DNA from 4 places in the Paenibacillus sp. FSL H8-0332 genome. Region 3 is predicted to be linked to each of the others. Evidence: riboswitches for the same ligand, from Rfam matches in the RefSeq annotation. Region 3 holds a riboswitch; each other region holds the start of a gene.
What was found. Region 3 has a riboswitch for cyclic di-AMP ahead of NST43_RS31885 (NlpC/P60 family protein). Riboswitches for the same ligand answer to the same signal wherever they lie in the genome.
Positions count from the first base shown of each region.

Region 1: another riboswitch for cyclic di-AMP. It lies ahead of NST43_RS09910 (alpha/beta hydrolase); the one in region 3 lies ahead of NST43_RS31885 (NlpC/P60 family protein).
Region 2: another riboswitch for cyclic di-AMP. It lies ahead of NST43_RS15820 (APC family permease); the one in region 3 lies ahead of NST43_RS31885 (NlpC/P60 family protein).
Region 4: another riboswitch for cyclic di-AMP. It lies ahead of NST43_RS01100 (hypothetical protein); the one in region 3 lies ahead of NST43_RS31885 (NlpC/P60 family protein).

Region 1 covers NZ_CP150145.1:2,292,880-2,300,898, reverse strand. Annotated here, with positions in the region: gene cydD (thiol reductant ABC exporter subunit CydD) at 1-900, opposite strand, end outside; gene NST43_RS09925 (cytochrome d ubiquinol oxidase subunit II) at 901-1,914, opposite strand; gene NST43_RS09920 (cytochrome ubiquinol oxidase subunit I) at 1,911-3,278, opposite strand; gene NST43_RS09915 (TrkH family potassium uptake protein) at 3,672-5,030, opposite strand; gene NST43_RS09910 (alpha/beta hydrolase) at 5,057-5,872, opposite strand; cyclic di-AMP (ydaO/yuaA leader) riboswitch at 5,880-6,013, opposite strand; gene mnhG (monovalent cation/H(+) antiporter subunit G) at 6,012-6,371, opposite strand; gene NST43_RS09900 (Na(+)/H(+) antiporter subunit F1) at 6,361-6,654, opposite strand; gene NST43_RS09895 (Na+/H+ antiporter subunit E) at 6,654-7,136, opposite strand; gene NST43_RS09890 (Na+/H+ antiporter subunit D) at 7,142-8,019, opposite strand, start outside.
Region 2 covers NZ_CP150145.1:3,672,377-3,680,395, reverse strand. Annotated here, with positions in the region: gene NST43_RS15835 (ATP-binding protein) at 1-1,152, shown strand, start outside; gene NST43_RS15830 (DsbA family protein) at 1,246-2,007, shown strand; gene NST43_RS15825 (disulfide oxidoreductase) at 2,004-2,438, shown strand; cyclic di-AMP (ydaO/yuaA leader) riboswitch at 2,665-2,825, shown strand; gene NST43_RS15820 (APC family permease) at 2,954-4,771, shown strand; gene NST43_RS15815 (ABC transporter substrate-binding protein) at 4,946-5,980, shown strand; gene NST43_RS15810 (iron ABC transporter permease) at 6,133-7,194, shown strand; gene NST43_RS15805 (iron ABC transporter permease) at 7,191-8,019, shown strand, end outside.
Region 3 covers NZ_CP150145.1:7,273,905-7,281,923, forward strand. Annotated here, with positions in the region: gene motA (flagellar motor stator protein MotA) at 1-445, opposite strand, end outside; gene NST43_RS31860 (hypothetical protein) at 649-942, shown strand; gene NST43_RS31865 (4a-hydroxytetrahydrobiopterin dehydratase) at 1,123-1,398, shown strand; gene NST43_RS31870 (c-type cytochrome) at 1,527-1,883, opposite strand; gene NST43_RS31875 (GNAT family protein) at 2,011-2,496, opposite strand; gene NST43_RS31880 (C40 family peptidase) at 2,671-3,162, opposite strand; cyclic di-AMP (ydaO/yuaA leader) riboswitch at 3,167-3,310, opposite strand; gene NST43_RS31885 (NlpC/P60 family protein) at 3,708-4,136, opposite strand; cyclic di-AMP (ydaO/yuaA leader) riboswitch at 4,194-4,332, opposite strand; gene NST43_RS31890 (hypothetical protein) at 4,547-5,344, opposite strand; gene NST43_RS31895 (M1 family aminopeptidase) at 5,390-7,405, opposite strand; gene NST43_RS31900 (YwhD family protein) at 7,510-8,016, shown strand.
Region 4 covers NZ_CP150145.1:251,599-259,617, forward strand. Annotated here, with positions in the region: gene NST43_RS01085 (family 43 glycosylhydrolase) at 1-876, shown strand, start outside; gene NST43_RS01090 (hypothetical protein) at 991-1,188, shown strand; gene ltrA (group II intron reverse transcriptase/maturase) at 1,863-3,155, shown strand; gene NST43_RS01100 (hypothetical protein) at 3,571-4,026, opposite strand; cyclic di-AMP (ydaO/yuaA leader) riboswitch at 4,161-4,330, opposite strand; gene NST43_RS01105 (glutaredoxin family protein) at 4,640-4,882, opposite strand; gene ytxJ (bacillithiol system redox-active protein YtxJ) at 4,879-5,205, opposite strand; gene NST43_RS01115 (SDR family NAD(P)-dependent oxidoreductase) at 5,432-6,154, shown strand; gene NST43_RS01120 (ThuA domain-containing protein) at 6,213-6,848, shown strand; gene NST43_RS01125 (CHAD domain-containing protein) at 6,937-7,836, opposite strand.

The DNA.
Region 1 (8,019 bases), 2.6 Mb from region 3:
GTGAAAAGCAGTGCCTGTATTCTTGAGCAGGTTAAAAAACTCGGGAACAAGCAGCAGAACCAGAAAGGCCGTGTGGAACGGCATCGATTTGAATACGAGCAGTTGAATAGCCAATTCAAGGGCAACAATCCCGATGCTAAGCATGACGATGGATTCCAGCATAAAAGTATTCGTAAAGGCAACCTTCAAAATATCCATGGTCGCGTCACGGTAACCCAGGCTGCTGCGCTCAATCTGCTGCTGCTGGCGGCGGGATTGTCCAAATATTTTCAACGTCACCAGCCCTTGAAGCGAATCCAGGAACGTACCGGAGAACTCTGCAAGCTGTGCATATTTCTCTTCGGATTTGTTCTTCGTTTGCAGTCCCACCAGAATCATAAACAGCGGGATGAAGGGTGCCGTAAACAGCAGAATGAAGCCGGTATTCGCATGTAAGATAAACGTAAACACCAGAATCAGAACCGGGATGATCGCTGCTTCGGCCATCCGCGGCATGTAGTGACTGAAATAGCTGTCAGCCTCGTCCACTGCATCAAGAGCCACACTGACCTTTCCTCCCGTCTGCCCCCGCAGCGTTGAAGGCATGGAAGCATGGGTAAGCTTCTGCAGCACGGCTGAACGCATATTTGCCTTTGCTTCGGCAGCCATAGACAAGCCTACCCTTCCGTTTGCGTATAACAGCAAAGTGCGGATAGCCATCACTGACAGCAGAAGAGCGAGCAGCAATGCAACCGAAGATAAGGAAGCCTTCTCCACGAACACCCGCTGGACTGCTTCAGCCAACAACCCGGCCTGGCTTACAATCGCAATGCCAAGCATGAGCGACAGGAGGGTCAGCAAAACCAGCCGTTTTCGTTGCCCAGACATTTGCTCAGCGATCAGGCTTTTTTTGTTGTCCATTTACTTCTTTCCTTTCACATAATCTGCGTCAAAGAGGAACAGCTTGAACACCAGAATCAGGGAAGGAATGAGCAAGCACATGCCGCCGATGAACACGATAACCAGCGCCAGGCCCATGGCCGGTGAGGTGATGCTGTTCTCAAGCGTAATGAACGGGTCCAGAATATAAGGATACTGCCCGATTCCGTAAGCGAAGAAGGCGCATAGAAATTGCAGCATGATGCTTATGAACGCCAAGCCGTAACGGCGTCCGCTGTACAGCAGCCACATGGCAAGCATGAAGAAAGCAACGGACAGCGCAAGCAGCCACCATAAATCCATCATATTTTGAAAATGCCGCTCATTGTGCTGTCCTAGATAAATAAAGGCCGTCAGTGCGATAACAATGGTCGGGGTGCTCCAGAACAGCGCATAGGTGCGCATAAGCTTCAGCGCGGGCTGATCCTCAGCCCTGGAAGCATAGAAGGCCAAGAAGGAGGCGCTGATGAACAGTACGGATACAATCGCCAAGCCTACAATGCTCCAGGATAACGGGTTGGTGAACAATGCCCAGTAATCCAGAGACACGGTCTCTCCCTGCTTAAAGATAAAGCCGCCTTCCGACAGGGTGAGCGCCACTGACAAGGATGCGGGAATCAGCAGGCCCGAAGCGCCGTACAGGAACAGATATACGATGTTATTCTTGGAGCCGTAATTCTCGAACGCATAGAACGAACCGCGGATCGCGATGAGTATAACGGCAATGCTTCCCGGAACTAGCAGCGCCGAGCCGTAATAATAAGCGGTATCCGGGAAGAATCCAACAAGTCCAATGTAAAAAAAGACGAAAAAGACATTGGTAATCTCCCAGACAGGCGATAAGTAGCGGGAGATCAATCGGTTAATCAGATGATCCTGCTTGGTCAGCCGGGCATAAAAGGCAAAGAAGCCGGCTCCAAAATCAATAGAGGCTACTATTAAATATCCGTATAAAAACAGCCAGAGCACTGAAATCCCAATCAGTTCGTAACTCATTTTGCGTGCTCACCCTTTACTTTTGATTTGTCGCCGGGAGGCTGATGCCACTTCTCCATCTCGGTTTCTGCCGGATTGTCCTTGAACATGCGGCGCAGCACAAGAACACATACAGTGCCTAACAGGATGTACAGCAACAAGAAAACAAAAAACAGGATTCTTACGCTCGGTGATGTCGTAGCCCCCTCTTCTACACGCATGTATCCCCTTAAGATCCAGGGCTGCCGACCGATTTCAGCGTAAAACCAGCCTAGCTCGACTCCCAGAAAAGCAAGCGGTGCGCCTAACGCGATCGCGCGAAGCAGCCATTTGTTATGCTCATTGCGTTTTTTCCAGAAGACAAACAGGAAATACAGGAATGAAATGCCTAGTAGTGCGAACCCTACACCGACCATCAGATCAAACAAATAATGGACCAGGAGCAGTGGCTGCTCATCCGCAGGAAATTCATTCAGACCTGTCACTTCTGCATTAAAATCGCCAAAGGCAAGGAAGCTGAGAAATTTGGGAATGTGAAGTGCGCCCAGAACCTCATGCTCTGCGTTAAGCCACCCCAACAGAATCAAATCTGCACCGCTTTCCGTTTCAAAATGCCACTCTGCCGCTGCCAGCTTCTCCGGCTGATGCTCAGCCAAAAATTTTGCAGACGCATCTCCAGCCAGTGAGTTCAGCAGTCCAAACACCATCACCACGGCCATCATCAGCTTCAGCGCTTTTTTATGGTATTCCGAGGCGCCCTTTTTGAGGAGTGCAAACGCGGCAATGCCTGCCAGCATTGCGGCTCCGGTCAGATAGGCTGAGCTTAAGACATGGAACACCTTGGAGAACGTCGCTGTATTCAGCATCGCCTCCACCGGATTGACAGCTATGAATTGCCCACCCGCCATGGCAAAGCCCTCGGGCTGATTCATGAACCCGTTTACCGTCGTGATAAAAACAGCAGACATCCCGGCACCGGCAACAATCGGGATCGTAAGAAGCCAGTGGATATACGGCTTTTTGAACCGGTCCCAGGTATAGAGGTAAATGCCCAGGAAGATCGCCTCAAAAAAGAACGCAAACACTTCCATAAATAACGGGAGCGCAATCACGTTGCCGGCCAGCTTCATGAAATTCGGCCAGACTAAGGCCAGCTGCAGCGAAATCGCTGTACCTGTCACCACGCCCACGGCCACAGAAATGACAAACCCGCGTGCCCATCTCTTGGCCATCAGCGTGTAGTGAGGGTCTTTTTTGCGTATGCCCATGAATTCAGCAATGGCGATCATCAGCGGAACCCCAACGCCAATTGTTGCGAAAATAACGTGGAACCCCAGTGTCAAGCCTGTCACCAGTCTGCTCCACAGCACGGTATCGATGCCCATTATGTTAGTGCCTCCTTATAAAAGCTGATAGTTATTTTAAATTATTATATCTTTAATTTTAAGCGAATCGGTTCCGGTCACCTTTTCGCCTTTAAACGTTCATGAAAGCATCAACTCTTTCTTACATCTTGGTGAATACAGCCGAAACTACTCTATCGGGCTATTGTTTGATAGGGAATAACATGGTACAGGACTGTTCATTAATAAAAATAGCGGCAGTCTAAGACTCAGTAAATAAAGTCTTGGACTGCCGCTGATGGTTAAATTATCACAAAAAAAGTTACCGATTTTAATACAAGTCTTTCGAAATTTTTTGTGCCATATACTCAATTCTTCACCGGCTATACCCCAATTCTTACTAAAATCATTAGAACTAGCGCAGCTCAATAAACTTTACCCGATCAGCAGCTTATCTTCCGGATACCGATATTTTTGCTTCACATTTTTTTGTGCCAGTGCTAAAGCTAAAGTCAAGGGCCCTAGTCTCCCGATGTACATTGTAATTATGATGATGCATTTTCCCAGTGGCGAAAGCTCTGGCGTTAGATTCATAGACATTCCTACAGTTCCAAATGCAGAGGTTGCTTCAAAGAGAAGCGCCAGGAAGTCTTTAGGATGAGCATATTCTGTAATGGATAGAAGAAAGGTGGCTGTAAGAACTACACCCAGGGATATGGTCATTACTGCCAGTGCCCTGAATATGATATCCTGAGAGATGCGTTTTTTAAGCAGTTGCACATCTGTCTTCCCCTTAATCGTTGAGACGATACTTAACATGAGTACAGCAAAAGTGGTCGTTTTTATACCTCCTCCAGTCGATCCGGACGAAGCTCCTACAAACATCAGGAAAATCATGAAAAATTGTGAAGCCGGGAGCATTGCTCCAATATCGATGGAATTAAAGCCGGCTGTACGGGTAACAACACCCTGAAAATATGCCGCCCAAGTTCTTTCACTCCATGAGAGAGTACTGAATGTTTTCGTGTTAAAGAGTTCAATCGCAAAAATCACCAAAAACCCTGCCATACAAAGGAGCCCAGAGGTAATTAAAACTATTTTTGTATGAAAGGAAAGATCTCTCCATCTTCTTTTCCGGTACAGATCCAGAATCACCGTGAATCCAATCCCGCCGATGATAAACAAAAAAGAGATAACAATATTAACTAACGGGTCACCCACATAGCGGCTCAGACTGTCTGGCCATAATCCAAATCCGGCGTTATTGAAGGCAGACACTGAATGGAATATTCCATAATAAATGGACCTTGTTGTTCCTAGTTCATTTGCCCATCGAAGGGCCAACACTATAGCTCCAGTTGTCTCCACGATAAATGAAATGAGAAAGATATTGAGTGATAACCGCACGACTCCTTGTGTTGTTACAGAATTAGATGATTGCTGGATAAGCAGACGTTCTTTTAGTCCAATCTTTTTCCCCATGATCACGGCAATCAAAACACTGAATGTCATAAATCCCAATCCGCCAATTTGAATCAGAAGTAAGATGATCATCTGTCCAAAATGAGAAAAGTCGGTACCGGTATCAAGTACAACAAGTCCCGTTACGCATACGGCTGAAGTCGAAGTAAACAGTGCTGCCAGCCACCCTATACTAAGTCCGCTGGACGAAGATATCGGCAAGGCCAGCAGCACTGTACCTAGCAAAATAGGGACGGCAAAACCGAGCAAAATGATTCTGGATGAGGTCAATTTGAGATTTGTGATGAAGGATGAGATTTTGTTAAAGAACATATCATTGGCTCCCATTGTAATTCAAGTTAGTCGCTGGCTGCCGCCTGCTGAAAACTATGCTGTTCCCTAAGATAATCCAGTAATATACGGTTGAAGAGCTGGGGTTGACACAGATGAGTCGGATACATCGCATCCTCAAGGATCGCCAGACGGGCAGACGGATACTTGCCGGCTGTTCTTTCCACCTGCTCCAGCGCCCATTCATTCTGATTCCCGGATACAACAAGAACAGGAATCTGCAGCCGTAATGCGAACCCGTAGCTGTCCGTTTGTCTAAGTGCCAGCCGCTGCTTAATTAATTCCGTTGTCCGTTCATGCACAAGCTCTTTCCTGAGAATATGATAAGCCGAGAGCCATTTATTGTAGGTGATGCGCAAGGAACGGATGAACATTTCGGCAGGAAGATAATGGGCCGCCCATGCGCAGACCTCAAAGATTCCTTTCATTTTACTGCCTCTCGCCGTGTAATCCTCCTGAAAATAACTGTCCACCAATACCATATTTATTATCCGTTCAGGGTACAGATAGGCGAATTTCTGGGCGAGCACAGCACCACTGGAACAAGCTACGATAACAGCCTTCTCTACAGATAAAGCGTCCAATAACAGCTTCAAATCTTCACATTGTGTGTCTACGATCCGGCTGATTTCCACATCCATTTTACCCGATTGCCCGTTCCCTCTCAAATCGAATACGATCACTTTGGCACGCTTGCTGAAATATTCCGCTTGCGGCTCAAACAGATGATGAGAGGTCGAATAATCATGAATAAAAACAATGGGCAGACCGCTGCCCGACATCTCATAATACAGCGATGTTCCATTCAATTCAATATACGGCATATATAGTGCATCCTCTCATGAACGCTTGCGGGGTTAGCTGCCGGATTCGGGCCTGAAAGTAGCCCTACTCGTTTTTTCCGAGATTCACCCCATGTAACCTGGTTCCCCCGCTTCCTATAAGGAATTCAGCGATTAACTGTTATTTCTCAGACGTTTCCTTACTTTCTTCCTTCAGTGACTTCAGGTCATCCTGAACGCTTCCCTTCCATAGGGGCACTCCGGAACGGTAGGCAGCCCGGCCATTTAAATGACCTGCTACCGGTGAAGTGATGAATACAAATACAATCGCCAGCAGAAGCTTGACGTTAACCGTTCCGTCTTTGAACCAAAAGTACAGGAAGCCTCCTGTCAGCAAACACAATACCCCGAAGGTTGCACTTTTGGTAGCAGCATGTGAACGCAGATACACATCGGGCAGCCGTACTAAGCCGAAGGCACTTAAGCCGCAGAAGACTGCGCCCATTACCACAAGAATAGAGCTAATCAGTTCACCTGTCATTAGGGTTCCCTCCATCCTCTATAACGGCTCCCCGTTCAATATATCTGGCCAGTGCCGTAGTACCAATAAACGTCAGAATCCCGATAACCAGGATGACTTCTATAAAATCCTGGGTATCCAGCAGCATACTAAAGACGGTTATCATAGCAAGTACATGAATGCCTATCGTATCGAGTGCGGCAACCCTGTCGGAGCGGGTTGGCCCTTTCAGGAGACGGAACAGGCAGGCCAGCATCGCCAGAGCCAGAATGATCATGGCCACGGTTAGCATAACTGGGATCATTAACGGGTCACCTCCCTAATCGCTCGTTCGAAAGTGCCTCTAATCTGCGTGACCAGCAGCTCTGCATCTTTAATATCAATTGCATGAATGTACAGCGTCTTGCCATCCTTGGAAACATCCAGGGTCAGGGTTCCCGGTGTCAGACAAATCAGGCACGAGAGCAGTGTAACTTCCCAGGGCGTGGTCAAAGCAGTCTCATAAGCAAAGATACCGGGACGTATAGCCAGTTTTGGACGGATAATATGACCTATGACCACGAAATTCGAAACCGTAAGTTCACGGGCAAAGATCAGCAGGAGCTTAAGTACAGCCCATATACGTATGAGATAGAATGGCCGGGACTGGGACCTGGATTTCCTAAATAACAGTAAAAGCCCGATGCCCAGCAGATAACCTACAACGAAGGTTGAACCGGAGTTATTATTATTTATCGCCATCCACAGAAAGGCAATCAACAGATTAAACAGGAATTGTAAGGCCATCTCCTCTACTCCTTCATTATGGCTTCTATATATAGCGCAGGTGAAGCCAGAACGTCACCTGCCTGCGATACATAAGTATACACAACCTCCGCCCCGATCCCCATTGCAATCACAAGCAGCAGCAAGCCGGCAGCCACAGCCGAAGCAGCCTTCAAGCTCACCTTAGGCTGCTCTTCCTTGGGTTCATTTCCCCAGAATGCCAGCCGGAACACCTTCATCAGGGAGAACAGCACCATAAAGCTTGACCCCAGACCAATTAGAGACAACGTAAGCATCCCCTCTGACAACGCTCCGCGGAGGATCATAATTTTGCCGGCAAAACCGCTAAGCGGCGGAATCCCCACCAGGGCGAGTGCCAGAATAAAAAACATCCAGCCGAGAAACGGATACTTTCTGATCATCCCGCCCATACTGCCTAGCCGGTCCGTTCCGGCTGCGGATATAATCATCCCGCCCAGAATAAACATAAGTCCCTTGGCCAGCATATCGTGCAACAGATAGAAGACTGCCCCATTCATTGAATCTGCAGTCCCTGCAGCGATTCCAAAGGCTACAAATCCAACGCTGATAATGATGTTATAATTCAGAATCCGCGGGATATCCTTATAAGCCACTGCCCCCAGGCTACCCAGGATCATGGTAGCAGCAGCCATCCAGGCGATCCAGTCATGGGTGAAGCCGGGATCGTTCACGAACAGCAACGTGAAGGTGCGGATGATTGCATAGAGTCCTACTTTGGTCAGCAGGGCACCGAACAACGCTCTGACAGCCGCCGGAGGTGCACTGTAGGACCCTGGAAGCCAGAAGAACAGGAACAGCCCGGCCTTCAGGGAGAATACAATCAAGAACAAAATAGCAATCACATTAAGCACGCCGCCTTGTC
Region 2 (8,019 bases), 3.6 Mb from region 3:
TATACTGCCCTTTTCGAGCATAACCCTGACATGGTGATCTGTATTGATCCTGCACGCAAGAAGATTATCAGTGCTAATCCTGCTCTGCGGGACATTACCGGATATAGCAGTCAAGAACTGGGGAATTATAAGGCGATACTATACAGCGAACGGGATGAAGCGGCCGTACGGGATGCCATAACGCGCGCTTCAAGGGGGCAGTCCTCCAAGCTGGAGCTGAAGGTCCGAAGCAAAGGCGGGGAGCAACTGATCTGTAGTGTCACCGTCTTTCCTTTGCTGCATCATACGGAGCAGTGGGTCTATATCGTGGCCGAGGATGTGACTGCCTTGATGAAGTATCAGTATGAGCTGCTGGAGGCCAGGGATGCCGCAGAGAGTGCGGTGAAGATGAAAAGCGAGTTCCTGGCTACCATGAGCCATGAGATCCGCACACCGCTGAACGGTATTATCGGTGTCAACCAGCTGCTGGCCGAGGAGATCAGTAATCCCGAACATCTGGAGCTCCTACGGCTTCAGAGTACAAGCAGCCACGCTCTGCTGCATGTGATGAGCGATATTCTCGATATCTCCCGGCTGGAGGCGGATGGGCTGGCACTGAATAAGGATAGTTTCGGGCTGAAGGCGCTGCTTCAGGGCTGCATAGAGCTGTTCATGGTGAGCACACAAGACAAGCCGTTATCCCTGAAGCTGGAGATCCAAGAGGGGCTTCCTGACAAGTTCACCGGGGATGCCCCGCGTATCCGCCAGATTCTGATCAACCTGATCGGCAATGCTGTGAAATTCACGCCATCCGGCACGGTAACGGTTAAGGTGGAGTCCTATGGCCTCAGGGAGACCGCTCAGGCTCTGCAATTCATGGTACGTGATACTGGCATTGGCATCTCACCGGATAAGCTGCAGCTGCTCTTCCAGTCCTTCTCGCAGGTGGACGGGTCGCACACCCGCAAATACCCCGGCACGGGTCTGGGCCTTGCGATCTGCAAGAAGCTGGTCGATCTGATGCAAGGAGAGATCTGGGCAGAGCCGGCAGAGGGGGGCGGCACACAGTTCTTCTTCAGAATCAGGCTACAATCACAGGAGCATTCCCCAGAGGTATTCTTCGGCCAGGATACGGGGGGCGGGGAGTCATCGGAGGAGAACGAAGCTGTCTAAGACAGCGATTGCCAACAAGAGAGTTAACATTATATAATTTGAAAGTAACTATTCTTTTATCACGACAGTCCAGAGGACGGAAAGGAACTCTCTTTGAGCAAAACAAAAAAGAACAATGTCATGGCTCCCCAGATGAGCAAGCAGGAGAAGCGCAGGGCAGAGCAGGAGCAGCAGAAGCAGAAAACGAGAATTCTGATCGTGAGTACGGTGGCCATCGTCATTATTATTTTTGTAGGCTTATTCATGCTTGCTTCGAAGGACTCTTCGCCTGCCGGCACAGACAGTAAGCCGGTTGCCTTCAATTACAGTGAAATGATGCGGCTTGGCAAGGAGGATGCTCCGGTCAAAATTGTGGAATTCGGCGATTTCAAATGTCCGGCTTGCGCCCAGTTCACCGGTGTCATCAAACCGCAGATCGTTCAGGGCTATGTGGATCAGAATAAAGCCGCCTTCTATTTCGTGAATCTGGCCTTCATCGCCCAGGATTCGAGAACGGCCTCTCTTGCAGCGCTGTCGGTCTATCATCAGAACCAGGAAGCGTTCTGGAAGTATTTCGATGCGATCTATGCCAATCAGGGGAATGAAGACAAGGAATGGGCTACGCCTGACTTCATGGTGAGTCTTGCCAAGCAGCTGGAGCTACCGGTGGATTATGACCTGCTGCGCAAGGATATTGATGGCCGTACCTATGAAAAGGAGCTTGACCGGGATATTCAGCTTGGCACGGATGCGGGCGTAACGAATACACCGTCCTTGTTCGTGAATGGCATCAAGGTGAAGGAGCCTTTCAATATGGAGGCGATTGACGCCCAGATTCAAGCAGCAACAGCAGCAGCAGCTGCAACCGCCCAATGACCGCCTTCTCTGCCTTCTGCCGGCGTAATTGTCTGTACTTGGCCTGGTTCGTCTGTGTGGTGGCTGTAGCGGGAAGCCTATATCTCAGTGAGGTCCTGCATTACGAGCCGTGCAAGCTGTGCTGGTTCCAGCGGATCTTCATGTACCCGCAGCTGTTCCTGCTGGGGATCGCCACCTACCGGGCGGACAAGCGGATCATTCCTTATGTGCTTCCCCTTAGCCTGATCGGCGGGAGCATCTCCATTTATCATTATGCGGAGCAGAAAATACCGGCACTCAGCAAAGTGATTCCCTGTACAATCGGCGTACCGTGCAACAAGGATTATCTGAATTGGTTCGGATTTATAACGATCCCTTTGCTGGCACTCATCGCGTTTGCATTAATTTCCATTTTACTATGGACAGGACGCAAAGAGGAGCCTGTAGAGTAAGAAGCTGACGGACAGAAGGAAGAGAAGAGAATCCCCTTAATTTTAGCAAAAAATAATATGCAAAAACCCTGTAAAATCACGTGATATAGGGATAATGAAAGAGAATGAAAGATCAAGACATACCGGATGATGAATTTGGTTGTTTTGAGTTCTTTTCATTCTTTTTTCATTTGTTTCCACGCTTTACGGAAGACGCATTGTAGCTTAATATTAGTCCTTGTGAGAAGTTGAATATGCGCTGAATTTTCCGGAAGGAAAAACGGGGGAACCACACTTTGGCCAAGGCCAAAAGGGGTGAATCGGAGCAGTCCGCAAGGACCTGTAACCGTAGGGCTACCACAGTCCGAATCCGCCAGCTAACCTCGTAAGCTACTAGTGGGATAATGACCATGCACATTAGGCATGCGGATCATTTCCGTATGCTTATTTTGGTGCCTGCATTTATGAAATCCACTTATGAAAACAGCGCAGGGAAAGCCCATTTCAACTTAACCAAGAGAGGAACTGTTATTACAATGGTAAGCAAGGTAAAACGACTATTGATCGGGCGTCCGATGAAGTCGAACGAACTCGATCATGAAAAGTTATCCAAGGTGAAAGCACTGGCTGTCCTGTCTTCTGATGCGCTATCGTCTGTAGCCTACGGAACAGAACAAATTCTAATCGTACTGGTGGCCGCCGGGTTCACCGCCATCTGGTACTCCTTGCCAATTGCATTAGCCGTATTGGGCTTGCTGGCCATCCTGATTCTGTCTTACCGGCAGACGATATTCGCCTATCCGCAGGGCGGAGGTGCTTATATTGTAGCCAAAACCAATCTTGGGGTGCATACCGGGCTACTGGCCGGCGGCTCGCTGCTGGTGGATTACATTCTGACGGTGGCGGTAAGCGCCTCGGCGGGGACGGATGCGATCACCTCGGCTTTTCCAAATCTGCATAATCATAGTGTCCTTATAGCGGTATCTGTTATCGTACTCTTAACGATTGTCAACCTGCGCGGGGTGACCGAATCGGCCTCCTTCATCGCTATCCCGGTCTATCTGTTCGTTGTCTCCATCTTCGTGCTCATCATCTCGGGGGTCTTCAAATATATGACCGGCGGCGCCCACGCCCATGTTCCTGAGATTGGCTCGGCGGTGTCGAATGTGAGTATGTTCCTGCTGCTGAAGGCGTTCAGCTCCGGCTGTTCGGCTCTGACCGGAGTTGAGGCAGTCTCCAATGCCATTCCTAACTTCAAAGCGCCGGCGGAGAAAAATGCAGCCAAAACGTTGATGCTTATGGGTCTTATTCTCGGGGTGATGTTCACAGGAATTACGGTGCTCGCTTACTGGTACGGCATCATGCCCGATGAGAAGGCTACAGTGGTCTCACAGATTACCCAGTCTACCTTCGGCCGTGGCGGGCTGTACTTCTTCATTCAGGGTATTACGGCGGTTATCCTGTTCCTGGCAGCCAATACGGCGTACTCAGCCTTCCCGCTGCTGGCGTTCATGTTCGCCAAAGACAAATATCTGCCCCATGCCTTCATGGTGCGCGGCGACCGGCTCGGCTTCTCCAATGGGATTATTTTCCTCGGCGTGATGTCGGCATTGCTGGTAGCGGCTTTTCACGGGAATACGGAAGGACTCATTCCATTATATGCAGTAGGGGTATTCATTCCGTTCACGCTGTCGCAGCTGGGCATGATGGTGCAATGGTACAGAACGAAGCCGAAAGGCTGGCAGAGCAAGTTCGCCGTGAATACGGTTGGAATGCTCACCACGTTAACGATTACCCTAATCTTCATTATCACCAAATTCTCCAGCGTGTGGATGGCCTTCATCTTCCTGCCGGTCGTCATTATTGTGTTCCACCGGATTCACCGCCATTATATGAATATTGCTGATCAGCTACGGATCTGTCCGGCTACTGATAAGCCTTGTATCAAAGGAAGCACCGTAGTCGTTCCAGTCGCTGGTGTAACCCGCGCTGTACTGCATTCGATCAGCTATGCGAAGTCACTGACCAATAATGTTGTGGCGGTCTATGTAGGGTTCGATGAAGAGGAGATTCACAAGATGGAGCAGAAGTGGGAAGAGTGGAACCCTGGAGTGCGCCTGATTGTCCTGCGCTCCCGTTACCGCAGCATTATCCGCCCGCTGGTGAAATTCATTGATACGGTGGAGTGGAAGACGGCTTCAACGGACCATATTACCGTCCTGATTCCGCAATTCGTTACCAAGCACTGGTGGCAGGCCGTGCTGCATAATCAGACCAGCCTGTTCATCCGCTCTTATCTGATGAATCAGAAGGACATTGTCATCGCTACGGTTCCGTTCCACCTGCATAAATAATATAGAAGATTATAAGAAGACGGCTGTTTCTGCTTGATGCGGAGGCGGCCGTTTTTACGTTATTATAAGTTATTGGTTGACATAGAGAATGAGAATCAATATCATCAGTATAGACAAGGTGAAGGTAACAGGGCTTTTGCCAATCAAGAGGGTAACATACAGGAGGGGTATTCAATGTTTTCGTTCAACCTGCAAGGATCCAGAAGCGGGAAGCTGGCGGTGGCCGGACTTATGACTACAACACTGCTGCTGTCCGCTTGCGGAAATAATAATAGCAATGCAGGCAGTAACGGTGGAGCAAGCACCGCACCTTCGGCAACCGTGGGAGCCACTGCGGTACCTGCAGCAACTGCTGCACCCGCTGCACCCGCTGTGGAGAAGACCGTAACGGATGCAATGGGACATCAGGTGACCGTCCCCGCTAATCCGCAGCGTGTAATTGCTTCTTATCTGGAGGATTATCTGGTGGCACTCGGCGTGACTCCGGTTGCCCAGTGGTCTACGAAGAACGGTACCCAGGCTTACCTCGCTGCTGAGCTTAAGGATGTTCCGCCGATCAGCTATGACCTGCCGCTTGAAGCGGTTACCAGCTTCACGCCGGATTTCCACATTGTCCAGTCGGAGGGGTCGGTTCAGAACGGTCTTTATGACCAGCTGAACAAGATTGCACCAACCTATGTACTCGGCGACGAGGTCAGCAGTGATTGGCGCGCAGCCTTGCTCAAGGTCGGTGAGCTGCTCAATAAGACACCGGAAGCGGAGAAGGCTATTGCAGACTATGATCAGAAAGCGGCTTCAGCCAAAGCGGCTGTAACAGCGGCAATCGGCGATGATTCAGTAGCTGTTCTGTGGCTGGTGTCAAAGAATTTCTTCATTGTAGATGAGACCCGCAGCAGCGGTGCGGTATTGTATGGCGATCTTGGAGTGAAGCTCCCGAATCTCGTGACCGACATTCCTGCAGAATCCAGAGCACCTTGGAATCCCATTTCACTGGAGAAATTATCTGAGCTGACTGCAGAGCATATCATTCTGGTGAACAGTGACAAGGCAAGCGGAGCTGAGATTACAGAAGGCGCAGTCTGGAAGGGAATTCCGGCCGTTAAGGCAGGGAATGTTCACGAATTCGGCAAAGATACCAGCTGGCTGTACAGCGGTCCTATAGCCAATTCCAAGACCATCGATGATATTCTGAGCAGTTTTGTAAAATAGGTTCTTTACCGGCCGGAGAATTGTGCAGGCTTTTATATCCTCAGGATATAGAAGCCTGCCTCTTTTTTAAGTTGAACAATATTCATATATTTGCGATAATGAGAATCATAATCATTTATATTTCCCTAATAATCCTGATAAGGAGACGGCATATGGCTTCATCCACAGATTCTGCTCTACAAGCTCCTTCTGATGAAGGGAACACTCCTGTTCGGTCGCGGCCGCTTGCCGCTGCTGTTATTCTGGTGCTGGGAATAGCAGCGATTGTCTTCGGCCTGATGGTATCTGTATCGGTTGGTGCAGCGGATATCCGGCTGGCTACCGTATGGGAGGCGGTGTTCCGGTTCAATCCGGAGCTGCCCCAGCATCAGGTCATCCGGGAGCTGCGGATTCCCCGGGCTGCCGCAGGGGCGCTGGTCGGCGCATGTTTTGCCGTTGCCGGTGCGATTCTGCAGGGTATGACCCGCAACCCGCTGGCGGATTCCGGGCTGCTCGGGCTTAATGCAGGAGCGGGTGTTGGCCTGGCCCTGGCTTTTGCTTTCGCGCCAACATTATCCTTCGCGTATATCATGCTGTATTGCTTCCTTGGAGCGGCTGTGGCCTCACTGCTGGTATTCGGGATCGGTTCACTCTCCCATAGCGGATTGACCCCGCTTCGGCTGACCCTCGCCGGTGCGGCAGTAAGTGCCATGCTGCTGGCGGTCAGCCAGGGCATTGCTATCCTGTTCAGCCTCTCTCAGGATATCGCCTTCTGGATGGCCGGGGGGATTGGCGGAGCGAGCTGGAAGCAGCTGCAGGTAATATCTCCTTGGGTCGCGACGGCCCTGATCGGTGCGCTGATGCTGTCGCGTTCGATTACGCTTCTGAGCCTGGGCAGGGATGTTGCAGCGGGTCTCGGACAGCGCACCGGTCTGGTACAGACCGCAGGGATGATTATTGTCGTCCTCCTCGCCGGAGCGGCAGTCTCCACGGTGGGCCCGATCGCTTTTGTCGGATTAATCATTCCGCATATTACGCGTTACCTCGTGGGGGTTGACTACCGCTGGATTATTCCCTGCTCCGCAGTCCTTGGAAGCATTCTGGTCCTGGTGGCCGATATTGCGGCCAGGATGATTAATGCGCCATACGAAACACCGATAGGTGCCTTGATTGCCGTATTTGGTGTACCGTTCTTCATCTATCTGGCCAGCAAACGCAAGGGGGAGCTCAAATGAACCGTTACACCTCATTCCCCCCGGCCAAACCGCGCCGTTCCAGAGAGGCTGGTATTCTGACACTGCTTGCTGTACTTATCGTCATTCTGTTTCTGGTCAGTATGAATACCGGCTTTATGCGTCTCTCACCGCTCGAGGTTCTACATACCCTATCCGGCAACGGCACCAAGCAGCAGCAGCTGATTCTGTTTGATTTCCGGTTGCCGCGGATCGTGATCTCCTTGCTGATTGGTGCCGGCTTCGCGGTAGCCGGTGCAATTCTGCAAGGCTTGTCGCGTAATGCTCTCGCTGAGCCTTCCACCTTGGGGATTAATGCCGGAGCCGGATTCGCCGTACTGATCTTTATATCCTTTGTACCGGCTACTACAGCAGCTCCGATCCTCGTGCTTCCGCTGCTGGCACTGGCAGGAGCCTCGCTTACTGCAACACTGGTCTACTTCCTGTCTTACAGGCGGGAGGATGGGCTCTCGCCGACACGGCTGATCCTGATCGGGATTGCTGTGGGTGCCGGGATATATGCTTTTCAGCTTATTTTGTCATTAAGACTCGACCCGCAGAATTATCAGTTCGTAGCCATCTGGCTGGCCGGTAAAATCTGGGGCGGAGACTGGCGGTTTGTGCTAGCCCTGCTGCCCTGGATATTGATCCTGCTGCCCTTCGCATTCTACAAAGCCCGGGTGCTCAACGTACTGAATCTCGGCGATGAGCTCTCCAAGGGACTGGGCCTGCCGCTCGAACGGGAACGGCGGTGGCTGCTGGCTGCGGCTGTTGCGCTGGCAGGAGCCTGTGTATCGGTAAGCGGCAGCATTGGCTTTGTCGGGCTAA
Region 3 (8,019 bases):
GGGAGAAAATCAAGGCCCCGGCTTTATGTCTGTCTTCAGTAGCATGTATATCTTCCATTAATACATCACGGACGAACTCCTGATCGTTGCCGTCAATAATCATCCGCATGCCGTTTCTCAGGAAGTTATCTTCAATTTCATCGACATTGGATTCCAACGCCAGGAGCCCTTCGCGGCGGGTGATGGATGCCCATTCCATGAACATTGTAATCAGTTCAGGCTTGCCGACCATCTTTTTCTTCACAAATAGAATCTTTAACAGCTTAGGGAAATTCTTGACTTCCGACATCGGAAAGGCCATGAAGATAGAGGCAGCCGTGCCAAGAAAAATAATGACATAGGCAGCAGGGTTGTTCAAGCTTGCAAGTGGAGCATGCTTGAGTATCATCCCCCAGATTACTGCGATCAGACCAAAAACCAGGCCTAGAATTGTTGAAATTTCCATTTATGCACCTCGTCCATGAGAATTAAGAAGTGATCGACTAACCGCGTAATTCGTCCTTGAACCGCGGGAGAACACTCTGTTCGTAACCAAATCACGTATATTCTTCTTTATCGACATCATTCCCTTTTTTGTGAAGTGATTTTTTCGGCTATAATAGATAAGGTAGGTTATTATTCATCAGCGAAGAAAACGGAGTGATTGATGTGGGAGTTAAGCATGGCAGGGATTATAGTGAAATTCTTGTTGAACTGACAGGAGCCGTTGGACGGATTGCAGACGGGTACATTTTTTTTGAGATGGAGTCTGAAGAGTGGGCGAATCTGCCGGAGGAATCGAAGCAGGAGGTCTGGGAGGCGCTTGCGGAGGACCTGTTCTACGCACTGGGCAATGAGCCGGTCATTCAGGTGGGCAGCGGAGTTGTAATGTACGATAAAGAAACACACCGCATTAATATTTTGCTGGGCGATGAGGATCTGGCTTCGGTGGTTCTTGTATAAGCAGGCGGAATTGTGGCAGCGGGTTTGTTCCGGGCTTCCGGCCATGTTAAAATTGGAAGTGGAGTACTAATTGCCGGGATGTCAGAATACACTTAATCAAAAAATCTTTGGCCTGGCACATCCCTTGGACTTTTAGAAGCTGAGGGATGTTTTATTTAACTTAGCAAGGGAGGAAACGAATTGCAATTAACTGAGGAAGAACTGCAGGAGCAGATCAGCAAGCTTGAGGGCTGGAAGCTGGAGAGGGATAGGCTGGTACGCAAATATATGTTCAATGAATATATGAAGGGAATTGCTTTTGTGGATGAGGTGGCTGCCATTTCGGAGGCCTTTGACCATCACCCGCATATCACCATTGATTACAAGACCGTTGTGCTGCGGATGGCTGCAGATGTAGAGAAGCTCGATCTCCGCCAGGCTCGTGAATTTAATGAGGCGTTTGAGAAGAACCGCTAGAGGACAAGGCCCTTATGAAGACGACAGGAATACCTGATCAATAGAAATGCCCGTGCAAGGATTATTCGATATCCTTGTCACGGGCATTATACATAGGAATGAAGAGCGTGGTGAGTACAGGTTGCGGATTATTTCTTCTCGGCCAGCCATAAGGCTACATTCGCAATCTCTTCAGGGGCCAGCCTATCTTTGAAGGAAGGCATCTGGCCGCGTCCCTTGGTGACTATGCTGTAGATCTGCGGCGCGTCATGCGATGCACCCTCCTGTTGCAGGCTAGGTCCTGCACCGCCCTGAAGCTGGTCACCGTGGCAGGAGATACAGTTGGCCTTCACTGTCGCCTCTGCGCTCGCAGCATCAAGCACAACCTCCGGCATGGTCGGTTTGTTCTGTTCTGCCACCTGGGATTTGCCGGGCAAGGTAAACATTAAGATTACTGCAAAGGCACAGGCGGCAAAAAACAAACCGCTCATGATCCATTTCTGCATCTGCATCCGTCCCTCCATGTAAGCTGCTGTCTCCATTATAGCGGATGGTGAAGCGTTATCATAGTATTTGTGTCAAAAAAATGAACACATATGATCCATTTTTTTGAAAATACCTCCGTCCCCGGTGTTATTCCTCATAGACCATGCAGTAAAAAGGCTTATTGCCGGTCGGAGTGCGGCGTTCATAGGTATCCGTTATGGTGAAACCGCATTTCTGGTAGGCGCGGATGGCGCGCTGATTCCAGGTCAGCACCTCCAGATCGATCTCGCGCTCCGGGTAACGGGCCCGTGCTGCCTGCACAATAGCCTTCATGAACAGATGCCCCATTCCATGACCGCACAGATCGGGCCGCATTCCGACACCAAGCCGGACTACCCCCTCCATCGGAAAGAGCTGGGCGAAGCCGCACAGATCCCCCTGTCCGTTCACTACAGATACATATTGCCTACTTCGCAGCTGCGGGTCTCCGAACTCTACGCCCAGCGCCTGCATCTGCTCCCAGGACATCCACCCGTAAATATTATACGGAGGTTTGTAGCTCCACTCACAGATCTCAGCGGCATGCTGCGGTTCCATAGGTACAACATAAAAGGTTAGCGGGGAGCTAATCATAAGCGGGCGGCCTCCTTTCCGGGACAATGCTTTTTACTATATTATATATATTTTATGAAAAGGCGGAATGGGTGTTTTACAAATATAGAGCAGGGTAAGTAATTTTATAGACAAAAAAAGCCCTTCTCCAAGATTTCGGCAAAAATCTCGGAAAAGAGCGTAGGTTACAAAGGTTTATTGTACATCGTCGTTGTCTTGGGAATCCGAAGCTACAGTCTTGTAGGCATCTGTACTCATGATCCGTTTGGCGCCAACGTAGCGGTTGACGTAATAGCTGTCATTCAGCGAACTGATGGTTACACCACGTGAGGAAGAGGCATGAGCGAAATCGCCGTCACCGACATAAATACCGACATGGGACACGCCTTTACCGTTTGTATTAAAGAATACAAGATCGCCTGGTCTCATCTCGTCGCGGGACACGGCAGAACCCATCTCATACTGGGAGCCGGATTGATGGGGCAGGTTAATGCCGATCTTATCAAAAACAAACATTGTAAATCCGGAGCAATCAAACCCGTTAGTCGATGTACCGCCGGACACGTATTTGGTTCCGATGGTTTTGTCGATCACTTTATCCATTTTGGAATCCGCGAAAGCGCTTCCTGCTCCGATGGTGAAGATAATGGACAAGCTTAGTACTGCGGCTGCTAGCTTCTTCTTCAAAAGTAAGTACCCCTTCCAATGCCTACGAGGTTAGCTTAAGGGTTCGGTTGAAGGTCCCCTATGACCCCTCTTAGAATAGGAGGTCAATTCACCCAAAGTGGTTCCCCCGTTTCCCTAAACTCATTAGGGAACTCGGCATAACTGTTGATTAGGATTAGCTGTTCATTCAATACATGACAAAACCTATATTAAAAGCGATTCAATAATTACAAAAATGTTACTAAAAGCTCACTGCGATAATTGTAGCAAAGACTAAGTCGCTTGGCAATCACTTATAACATATTAATGCATCTTTTTTGCTGTTTTTTAGAGTTATAGACCTTCCGAAAGACTCATATCTATGCGCCGGGGCTATTTTATATGATTTTTTTCTTTGTTTTTGCAGGAAAATGCTGTTTCAAGGCTGCGGATTCGGTGTAAAAGGTAGAATAAGGAAAAGGAAAAACCCGGAAATGATTACGGCAATAATCATCCCGGGCTCGTATAAGTTACATTTAGTTGTTAGAGGCAGAAATATTCGGGGTATGCTTCAAGGGTTCTAAGGTTCAATCGTAAGCGACAGCTTGGTAGGCTGTTGTGCTCATTACTCGTTTGGCACCAACGTAGCGGTTGGCCCAGTAGGACTGGCTCATCGAACTGATGGTTACACCACGTGAACTCGAGGACTGTGCAAACTTCCCGTTTCCAACATAAATACCGACATGGGATACTCCATTGCCCAGGGTATTGAAGAACACGAGATCACCTGAACGCAAATTGCTCTTGGATACAGTGGTTCCTACTTTGTATTGTGCTTTGGAGGTACGGGGCAAGGTAAGCCCAACATTCTTGAATACGTACTTGGTGAATCCGGAACAATCGAAGCCGTTGGTGTTAGTGCCCCCGGTTTTATATGACGTTCCAATGGTTTTTGAAATCACAGTATCCATCTTGGAATCTGCGAAGGCACTGCCTGCTCCGAGTGTGAATACCATCACAAGACCCAGCGCTGCTGCGGTGCATTTTTTCTTGAAGTTCTGAATAATCAAAAGATGTACTCCTTCCAGGGCCTGCGAGGTTAGCTTAAGGATTCGGTAGAAGGTTCCCCTATGACCCCTCTAAAGCGAGATCAATTCACCCAAAATATGGTTCCCCCACTTCCCGGTGCAGGGAATTCGGCGTTATGTGCACCAGAACAGTGACTTATCGGCAATTAGTTAATTTTCAATGGTTACGGTAAATTCTGTTTGAAAGATTACAACTTTGTTACTAGTAGTACAGGCATCATTGTATCAGAGGTTTTACCGTTTTGCAAATGCTTTTGTCCTTCGCTTCAAGAAAAAAAGAGTCCTGCTCCCTGCTTGAGGGGCTGTGACTCTTTTTAGTATGCCGTTTTGACAGCTTATTATTGTGGAAATGATTTACTGGACCAGAGGTGGTACTGGGCAGCGATTCCCCACATATTGAACAGCGTGGAGGGCAGCGGAGCTGCCTGGCGGAGCATAAGGGCCGGCAGCCCCGGGTACAGCAGCGCAGAAGCACTGCAGAGGAGGAGCACCGCTAGGCTTCCCGCCCCCAGTATGATGGATATCCCAATGGAAGGCAGCAGCACCTTCAGGCAGATCAGCATCGAAGAGAACATGCCGGTACCGGCGGTATAGCCGAATTGCATATAGAGCAGAAGCTTGCGTATAAGGAAGAGATAGAGCAGCCAGCCCAGCACATAAGGCACCAGCTTCAGCAGGAGCGGGACATCGAGAACACCGCTGAGCAGATGACGGTACATACGCGGAAGCAGCCAGTAGAGCGGCAGGAGGGTTAGCGCCCATTCTGCGAGGCTGAACAGCAGTACAGGCAGCCCATACTTTTTCATTCCGGGAAAAAAGAACAGTCCCCGCGCCCCGGCGTGTTCCTGGTGAAGCTCATGCAGCAGTCCTGCGCGGATAAAGGGGGTCAGCAGCAGCCGGAGCACCGTCAGCGCCAGCAGCAGCCACAGCCAGTGCTGGACGGCGGGGTCGGTGCGCAGGGCAGTCTGCCCTTCGATATAATACAGCAGTCTGCCTATCCCGCTGCCGCCGGCATTCGCATCCGGATAGCGCAGCAGGACGGGAACAACCGCGCTTTTAATAAATTTGTACAGGAAATATCCCCAGAACAGCCGGTAGATAAATAGCAGAATCAATATATAGAACTGCTCTTTCATGCTGATCCAACCGCGGGTTATTGAACTTTTCACCATTCCTTCACCTCACCAGACAAGAGTTCCGAGCAGGGTTTCAAGCAGAGTAGATGCGCTAAGCGTCCAGCGGGAGAGTGTGCGCGGCTCAAGCTCCGCCATTCTGAAATTATTAAGATGCCTGCTCTCCAGCAGAATGGAATGTCCCGGATCGATCTCTGCGGAGACCAGCGGCGCTTTATACGCTAACTCAAAGGAGGTAGCCTGACCCTCGCCATTCCAGTATTGCTGCACGGTGTACCCGTCTGCGAAGGTGAATTTCACAGGAACATCAGGGTACAGGCTGCCCTTATTGCTTACATCGACTACAGCGTTATAGCGGCTCCCCCCGCCGTCGCTGCCATCTCGATTGACCGTGAGCCTGATATCATCAACTGCGAAATCGGGTGCCCCCCCACCGTAGACATACCGCTCAAAATAAGTCTGCCAGGATTGCTTGGTCACTTTCTCCACAACCTTCTGGAAGTCGGCAGTGGACGGATGCTTGAAGCGGTATTTGCGGGCATAGGCGTCGAGGATGGCGTCCATATTCTTGGTTCCTGCTATGCGCTCGATATCCTTCAGCACCAGCTTGCCCCGGATATACACATTGCGCGTGTAGGCATCATCGCCGCTGTATTTCCAGGTCTCCAGCTTAAGCGGCTGTGAGGAGGAGACCAGGCTGGACTGCAGCGGGAGGCTTGAGGCAACGCCGTATTCCTGTTCCATCAGCCGGTCTTCGGCATACGAGGTGAAGCTCTCATCGAGCCAGGCTTCTTCGAATTCATTGCTGGCCACCAGACCGTAGAAATATTGGTGCCCGATCTCGTGGATGATTGTGCGCTCAAGGGAAGTGTCCGGTGAAGTGTCCGTGGCGCCGAAGGCGGTAATTAGCGTCGGATACTCCATTCCCCCGGCTCCATTGCCTGACTCCGGCGGGACAACAATGGATAAGGTGGAGTACGGGTAAGGGCCGTACCATTTGCTGAATGCCGTCAGGGCAGCCTCAGCGGCCTGGAAATAGCGCTCCTGGAGATGTTTGTGCAGCGGGTCCAGATAGAGCTTAATCTTCACCCCGGGCACCTGCGGCGCGGAGAAGGCCTTCTCGGCAACCACGAACTCAGGCGATGCCGCCCAGGCGAAGTCGTGGACGTCATCTGCATAGAACTGATAGATCTTACGTCCTTTTACAACCTTGGCGTCCCTCACTGGAAACCCGGTTGCGGCGACCTTATACTCGGGTGGGACAGAAATCGATACATTGTAGATCCCAAAATCACTGTAGAACTCGGAGTTGCCGTGGTATTGATGCAGGTTCCAGCCTTCTTCCTTGAGTCCTCTTCTGCCGGCAGGCTCATAGACGCTAAGCTTCGGAAACCACTGTCCGGCCATCACGAAGTCGTCAGCGGTTCCCATCCGGGCGAAAATTTTGGGCAGCTTGACCTCGAATTTAAGCCTTACCGTAATGCTCTCACCGCCGTTCACCGGCTGCGGCAGATGGACCTTGAGCAGTGTTCTGTCATTGATATTGCCGTCGTCCGGTTGCACATATTGAGTGCGCTGCATCAGCGAAACGCCCTCGGAGGTCCGCAAATCTGTCAGCGTAATGCTCCCGTAACCTCCTGCAGGCATGGTGTCACCGCGAAGCGTACCGCCAGACTCTTTCATGAAGGTGGTGTTGGCCGATGCGAATGCATTGGGATACAGATGAAAGTAGAGCTCCTGGACCGGCTTTGCGCCCGGATGGGTCCAGGTCAGCGTCTCGGAGGCGACCAGTGTCTCCTTATCGGGCAGGAGCTCCACATCCATGTGATATTCAACCACGCGCTGACTTAAAGCCTCTGTCTCCGATGTGTAGATCATATCTGAAAGATCGGACTGCACGGGCTGCTGCCGGGGGATAATGGCGGGGGACTTGGCCTCTTTTGGAACAGAGGCAGTCCATGCGGCAGGGCTATGCCCTGACAGAAACCATATTCCGCCTCCAAGCAAGGTGAGGACAGCCAGGACTGCGAAGATGAGGGTATACCTTAATGAATGTGGCTTCATACTATGATTCCTCCCGTGACAAGCATCTACGGGATGTATATGTTTGCAATCGCCGCATTATTAGCTAAAATTAAATAATTAGTGAATGGAAAGGATGTGCACATGTGGATAACGTACAACCGGAGGGCAAAAAACAAATTGCCTTGAATATTGTGAACGCCAGAGCCAAACATAAAGGCTTCGGTGCAGGCTCGATTGATCTGAACAATGTATCGCCTGTCATTATTGACCAGGGGATCGCCGTTATCGATATCGGTGCCATGCATGCCAAGAGCAAAGTAGAGAAGGGAATCAAATTCTCCATGAACCGTGAGGATGTTCCGACGGGAAGACAGGTATGGGTCGTATGGGTGGCTGTTGACCGTACCCCGGAGGGGCAGTTCTACGGCGGGATTACCGCCTGTGAGATGTGGATTGATACCGAAGCGCGCCGCGGCTGGAAGATTCTCGCGGATCATGTCAATAAGCTGGATGCGGCTTTGAAGCGGAAGCTTATGCTGGAGGGACTTGGAAGTGCCGAGCGGGCAGCGCTGAAATCGCTGCTGATGGCCCACAATGAAGAGTGGTGGGCCGCCTCGCCTGAAGAGCTGAAGGCCGCGTTGTCGGAATAATAC
Region 4 (8,019 bases), 520 kb from region 3:
TCAATCATGCAAAAAGCAGGTCACGGCTCATTAGTTCAAACACAAACAGGCGAATGGTACATTGCCCATCTAATGTCACGGCCTGTGGAAGGAACGCTTTTAAACCCATTAGGCCGTGAAACCTCTATACAAAAAATGCATTGGACAGAGGATGGCTGGCTGGAAATGAAGGATGGATCGAATGTAGCCAAAATGGAAGTTGAGGGGTTAACAGGTGTTGAATTAGAGGCCGATGGAATCTCTCATGACGTATTTGATGATTTTAACCAGGAGAAATATGATCTTCATTTTCTGACTCCATACCGGGACCAGCAAGCTGCATGGGTGAATACGGTTGAACGTCCGGGTTACTTACGCATTCATGGAGAGAATTCTTTCTTCTCGCAGATCCATCCGGCGATTATGGCCACGCGTGCAACCTCCCTTCATTATGAAGTTCAAACCAAGGTTGAGTTTCATCCCGATCATTATTCGGAAACGGCCGGTCTGGGGCTATACTATGATTCAAATAATTGGCTGTATGTTCACTTGACCCACTCGGAATCAGAGGGGACCGTTCTATATGTGCTGCAGGCCAAGCTGGGGGAACGTACCGAATTGGTCCACAATTACATTCCAGTCCCTGAAGACGCAGCGGAGCTCAAGATTATCTATAATGCAGGCCTCGCGAGTATCCTGTACCGCTTCGGGGATAACGGGGATTGGCAAGCTTTTGTAGAGGCTATCGATGTTCTCTATTTGTCGGATGAAGGTGTGAACGGGGAGCCGGGGGAGATTGGCGGATTTACAGGGTTGTTCAATTTCATCGGTTCCGTTGATGCTCACCAGCATGACTCCTTCGCTGATTTTGAATACTATGTGGTGAAGAATTACTAGCCAAGGACGCCATACGTTCTTCGCCTGGTGGTGCCCGGAGCCGGGGTGAACTGGTGAAAACGCCGGAGATGGTGTACCTTAGATAGTATTAGTCTTTAGGAGTGGTGAATGGTTGTGAAGAAAAGTAGACAAACCCCCGTGCTGGTCGCGGCCTCTATCCTGCTCATTATTGTCAGCAGCCTGATCCCGTCGGATCAATCGGCTTGGCTGGGGGCGTTACAGACCCTTATGCTGGGAGCCGGATTGCTCGGCTGCTGTATGGCTTTTTGGCGGTTTGCCAAGGGCGGCAAGGGTGGTAAGGGCAAGAGCTGAGTTCGATGTACTGAACGGTCGGCGGAGACAGGATCAGTGCATGATGGTTAGCTATGTAAGGTAAGCCAAGCACTTTATGGGTGCTGGTGCTGAGAGTCAATGACTAAGTCGCGGCGGATGCTGCGGCTTTTTTTGATAGGCGTGCCCAGAGGCACGCATTATCTAGTTGGTGCAAGTCCAACCAAGAGAGGGGCCAAGCCACTCTTGTAGCTAGGATGCTTGCGCATGGCGAAATCTGTGTGTAAAAGCGCATCGACAAAAGTACCGGTCAGAGACTGGGCGAGCAACAACCCAGGCCGTAACATCAAGTGAATCCTGCCGCGTCGTCAAAAAGGCCCTGCGAAGGGGAAGAGAGGAAGCCGAGTCCCGCTTTCATGGACGAAGGCCAAGGAAGCTGTACAGAACTTGGAACAACAGTGAAGAATCCTCCGGGGTATAGGGATCGGCATGGGTTGAAAGATAATGCAGTGAACTGGGGAGACCCTCCCCCACACGGGGGTTTTTTTTTTTTTAGAAACCCGTAAATAGGCGCTCTATAAGTCCAAAAGACGAAATGAACCGTCTGTGGGAAGGGAGTCCGAGGGGCTCGTAGTACCGAAGAACCTAAGGACAACATAACCTTAGGGAGGGAAGGAGCCCTGCTTTGTTTACGCTTTTGGAGGAGGTACGAGTGAGTGAATGCCAACCGGCTAACGACACCCAAAGAAAAAGTTCAAGAACTCCAAGAAAAGCTAGGTCATGCGGCCAAGGAGAACAACAAGCGTAAATTCCATGCGCTGTACGACAAAGTCTATCGCTGGGATGTGCTGAGTGAAGCCTGGAGACGAGTTAAGGCAAACAAGGGAGCGGCTGGAGTAGATGCCGTGACGCTCGCAGATATTGAAGCACAAGGAGAAATACGGTTCCTGAAGGACTGTGAGCGAGAATTGAAAGCAGGTAGCTACGATCCAGAGCCCGTACGGCGGCACTATATCCCAAAGAAAGACGGGAAACAAAGACCGCTGGGTATCCCGACGGTGCGCGACCGAGTCATACAGATGGCAACGAAACTCGTGATTGAACCGATCTTTGAAGCAGACTTCGAAGAAGTATCCTTCGGATTTCGCCCGAAGCGAAGTGCGAAAGGAGCGCTGGATCGAATCCGGAAAGCCTGCAACCGCAAAGGGAATTGGGTAGTCGACGTCGATATCCAAGGCTACTTCGACAACATTAACCAGGAGAAACTTATGAAATTGGTACAAATGCGTATCAATGACAGGCGAATCCTGAAATTAATACGGAAGTGGCTTCAAGCGGGTGTGATGGAAGAAGGAAACGTAAGGCGTTCCGATTTAGGCACACCGCAAGGTGGGGTGATTTCACCGCTACTGGCGAATATCTATCTGAATTACTTTGACCGACTATGGGAGAAATACGGAAGGGGGTTGGGAGAACTGACAAGGTATGCAGACGACCTGGTGGTGGTCTGTAAAACCAAAAAGGACGCCGAACATGCTTATGAGCTCATAAGCAGGATTATGGAACGTCTAGAGTTAACCTTACACCCGGTCAAAACTCGCATTGTAGGCCTGTGGACAGGAGAGGAAGGATTCGACTTCTTAGGAATGCACCACCGAAAAACGAAAGCAGAAACCTCTCAAGGGAAGGTGTACTATACCACCCAGCAGTGGCTAACGAAGAAGGCAGAGGAACGTATTCGAGGCGTGGTCAAAGATAGATTAGCACCGCCCGGCATGCGATCTAAATCGTTTGCGGAACACGTGAAATGGCTCAATCCGAAGATACAAGGATGGAGAAATTATTACTACACGAACTACAGCCAAAAGAGATTAGCTAAGCTAGACTGGTATATTCTGCAGCGATTAACCCGGTGGTACGCGAAGAAGAGACAGCGCAGAAGATGGATGAGTTCACTATCTGAAGTCAAGTATATAGCCAACATGAATGGACTAAAAACGCTATTGTGATCTGCATGCTCATGAATGACAAACATCGGAAAGCCGTATGAGGGAAAACCTCACGTACGGTTTGATGAGGAGGGGCTGGTTAATCCAGCCCTTTACTCTAGAATTTATATGTTTTGGGTCCCCGCAAAGTACCTGAGTCATCATCGAAGCTAAACCCCACTTTGTGGGGTTATTTTGCGGACTCAGCGGCCCTTATTTCGTGAAAAAGACCGATTAACTCCCCGTTACGGACTGATAGGACGTTAAGGGCTGTGTGGAGCGCAAAATGAGGCGGAATGGGTTAATTAAGCGCCTCTCAGTCCGCTTGGCCTTCGGCATGGTCCCATTTGCCGAAATAGCGGATCTGTAGTCCGCACGGCCCGCTATCCATCTCCTTCTACCGCACTCATGCCTATATCCCATATCTTCCTCAGTCTCATCCCGCCGAAGGGCGGTGGACCGCAGGCAAGGTTGAATGTGCGGCTGCCATCTGTTCGCGTATTCCTCTAAGCCGCGCCTTCAGCTCGGGGATGCTGCACTCCAGGATCTGGCTGATGTCGGGCAGGGGGAGCTGGATGCCGTACCATAAGGCACTGGTAACGTGATCATCCCAGTTAAGCAGCCCAGAAGCGCAGCGGCTACGGTCCCGGGCGAGCACGGCACATTGGCGGATGCACTCTCTGTAGGCAGAAGCAGCAGCGCCGTCTCCTGAGAGGCTGTCCTTCAGCCACAGTGGATGGAGTGCCGCGAAGGTGGCGGTGGTTGCTTGCTCGGCGCGGGCCCCCTTTTCGAGCAGCAGGCAGCTAAGCGCATAGACGGGGCCGCTAGATTGCTGGATGAAGTGGTTGAATCCGGCAGCGCTTGCTGCCTTGGGCGATAAGGGGTCAGGCATGTGGTCACGTTCCTTCCTGAATCTGTACTTTAGTGTTCATTCCAGCGCGCAAAAAACCGCAGGACAGAGGAGGACCTCTGCCTGCGGTTTTGGGTATAAGGCGTTAGACGCCTAGCGCAAAATCGTGGCGGATCTGGCTCTCTCTTAGCGCTTACGGGGTTAGCTGTCGGATTCGGACGGTGAGAGTCGCCCTACCTGCCGGAGACTTGCGCGTGGCATTCTCCTTCGGATTCACCCCAAGTCGGCCTGACGGCCGGATGGTTCCCCCGTTTTCCACATGACGGAAATTCAGCGTGCAATGCATATGCTCATTTTCATGAATGCGTTCATTTGCTTTCAACACGAATCATACTCTGTTCAGAGGGGGGTTGTAAAAATGGAAAAGAGTGCTATTCGACTTGTTTTCAGCAAATGGCTGAATGGCTGTGCATAGTGAAGCCAAAACTCATATATATAGCAGATTATCTGCCATTTATCTCGCTCAAGCGCTGTTTTTTATTTTTGGCAGACGGCAGTGGGGAGGAAGGGTCCCCAGGTATCGTCGCCGCCTACCTCTATGAATCGCAATAAAAAAGGCGCTGCTCCTGTTGAGAAGACAGCACCTTTACGTATATTACAGAACAGCAGCATCCATAAGCTCCTGAAGCTCAGGAAGATTGAAGCCCTTGACCGCCCGGTCCCCGGATACGGTGACTGGAATGCCCATGAATCCCAGCTTCTCCACTTCCTCCTGGTAGACGGAGCTTGTCATCACATCCCGGACCTCGAAGGGAATGCCCTTGCTCTCAAGCAACTGCTTGACCTGATTGCATTCGCTGCAGCCGGAGGTTGAATAGACAATTACGTTCGCGCTCATTGTTCCACTGCTTCCTTTATCGCTTTTTGGGTAATCTTCCAGTGTGAGGTGTTCCAGCGGACTTCGCTGTCCTCCAGCAGGAAAATCTGCGGGGATTCATGCTTGATCCCTAAATCCTCAGCAATCTGGTTGGAGACAGGACGGTCTTCGATCACATGGACCACGGCTGCAGGAGTATCTGAATGCTGTGCATAGGCCTGGAATTCCTCGTTGGCCTTGGCGCTGATCGGACAGGTGGTGCTGTGCTTGAAGAGCAGTTTTTTGCCAGGCTGCCCGATATATTGCTCTAGTTCTTCCTTAGTGTGAATTTGTTGAATAGACATCAGAGGATCACCTTCCTGGGTAAGAGTAATGAAACCTGTTGTCAACAATTGTGTTGTTAACAACTATTATTCATGATTGTAGCATAGTTCAAAATTAAAGCAAAAGAAAGTTCACCATAGCCTGCCCCTCCCTTGCGGGATGTTGTTAACGGCCGGTGGCCGTGCTAATGTGAGAGGGATGAACCAAGGCTCGGTGCATATTGATGCAGATATGAGGGGGGAGCTCATGAAAAGGGTTGCGTGTGTCACCGGGGCTGATCGTGGACTCGGATTGTACCTTGTTCGCTCTCTTTTGGAGAGTAAGTACATGGTGTTTGCCGGACAGTATTCGCCGGATCAGGCGGCACTGGAAGCTTTGAAAGCGCAATACCCGGATAGCCTTAGGCTGGTCCCTCTCGATATCGGCAGTGCAGGGAGTGTGAAGGAAGCCGCGCGGAGTATTGCCGGAAGTACAGGACACCTTGATATGATTATCAATAACGCCGGGATTATCCACCGGTCGGATGATGCAACGGTGCTCGTGGATATGGATGATGAAGCGATGGCGCATATTTATAACGTGAACACGCTGGGTGCGCTGAGGGTAAGCAACGCATTGATGGGTTTACTGCTGCAAGGCCGGCAGCGTCTGGTGGTTAATATCTCGTCGGAGGCTGGCAGCATTGGGCGGAACAAGCGGATTAATATGTATGGCTATTGTATGTCGAAGGCCGCGCTTAATATGCAGTCCTCGCTGCTGCACAATCATCTGCGTACGATGGGCGGACAGGTGATGGTGTTCCATCCCGGCTGGCTACAGACCTATATGAACGGGGAGAAGGATGCGAAGGCGCCTGTAACTCCTGAAGAATCGGCAGGCAAGATTATGACGATCGTTCATAACCATAAGATGTATCTGGCTGAAGAACCGGCTTATATCGATCTGGACGGCAATCTCTGGCCCTGGTGACACGAATATTCAGGACAGGCTAAATTGGCTAACTTGGCAAAAGAGAGGTGTGCATATCATGTCTTCCTATAAAGCATTGGCGTTCGGCAGCTATACCGAAGTGAAGTATCATCCCTTCCAGGAGGTAGACCGTGAGCTGGAGCAGCTCCTTGAACCGGAGTTCCAGGTGGTCTCTACGGAGGATTACAGACGGATGAACAAGGCAGAGCTGGCAGAATGCAGGCTGGTGGTCTCCTATACGGAATTCTCCGAAGATAAGTTACCCGCTGAGCAGAGCGGGGCCTTACTCGCTTATGTGGCTGGCGGCGGGGGGCTGCTTGTCGTGCACAACGGCATTTCCCTACAGCGTAATCAGGAGCTTGGGGCGATGCTTGGTGCCCGGTTCACCCACCATCCGGCGTTCACGGCGCTAGAGATGAAAGTGACTGCGCCGGAGCACCCGATTATGGAGGGGATCTCTGATTTTGTGATAGAGGATGAGCCTTACTATTTCGAGCAGCATCCCCACTTCGAGACAACGGTGCTGGCCGAATATCCTCATGACGGAGCGATGAGACCGGCGGCATGGTGCCATACCTTCGGCGAAGGCCGGGTGGTCTATCTGATGCCTGGGCACCATCTGCCATCATTCTCCTCAGAGCCGCTGCGCCGGATGATCCGCAGAGGCGGATTATGGGCTGCCGGAATGCTATAGCATGTGACGCTAATGATAAAAGGCAGGATACCGCTTGGATAACATGCGGTGTCCTGCCTTTGTGTATGGGATGATCAGCTATGATGCCCTATTTTGGGGGCTCAGTATCAGCAACAGGTACGACCTCGTTCTGATGGAGAGCTTCCAGTACCTCTGCCCGCAGCGTATCGGTGAAGGCGGCCCAGACTTTTTTGCCGACATCCAGCTTTTCGCGTCCAATCGATTGCAGCGTCTCCAGCCATACCCGCTTGTCATTAATGAGTCCGAGCTGGTCCTGAATGTCCTTATAGAAGGCTTCATGGGCGTGGAATTTCTGATCCAGCGCAAAAGCAGCCGCATTCGCCGTATACCGCAGTTCCTTGGCGGCAATCCGCAGCTCATGAAGAGCTTCGAAGGCTTCCTGCGTTTCGGCTGCCGGACCCTTGAATAGGGTTTTGCAGGCTTTTTTCTTCTGTTCAAAGGCGACTTCAAGCTCGCGCATGGCGACATTGGCGTCTTTTTTGGCAGCTAGGGGCTCAAGCCCGGTCTCGATAAAAGGTGTCCACAGCGCTTCGAGTGCTTGGCCGGACAGCTTGGGCAGTGCCTTCTTTAGCTTCTTACGGGACGCCTTGCGTGTGTCCTTCTGGTGTCCGATGACCGCCTTCAGCAGCTTGGCAGTCTTCTTATCGCCCGCCGCCTTCGCCGCCTTGCGCCGGGCCTCAAAGGACCCGATCAGCACATCTGCATCACGGACCCTGCCGAGCTTCTTCTGGGCCTGCTTGAAGCTGTCATACAAGTCTGCCGTTGCAGTATGGCCCGGATCAAGAATGGACAACAGGGTCAGCAGCTTGCGGCTATTGACTCTGGCCTGATGAATATCCTCATCGTTGAACCCTTTGCGTGCATCCTTGCTGTAGTCCTGAAAATTAATGTACAGCTTGTTCATGGCCTGTTCCCATTGCCTGGATTTACTTAGTTGCCTGTGCATTGCCTGTGGTTCGGTTGTCATGCAGCATCACTCCTAGAGGTTGTGTATAGCATGAGCTTATGCGCGAATCTTATGGCTGGTATATTCTTCTGTACTACATTAAGGATAACGGGTTCGCTCCGCCATTTCAAATCCGTAAGGGGATACACTGCTGGTTGTACGGTGCGGGGAGAGATCGGTTACAATGTGAATAGTTAACGGAGT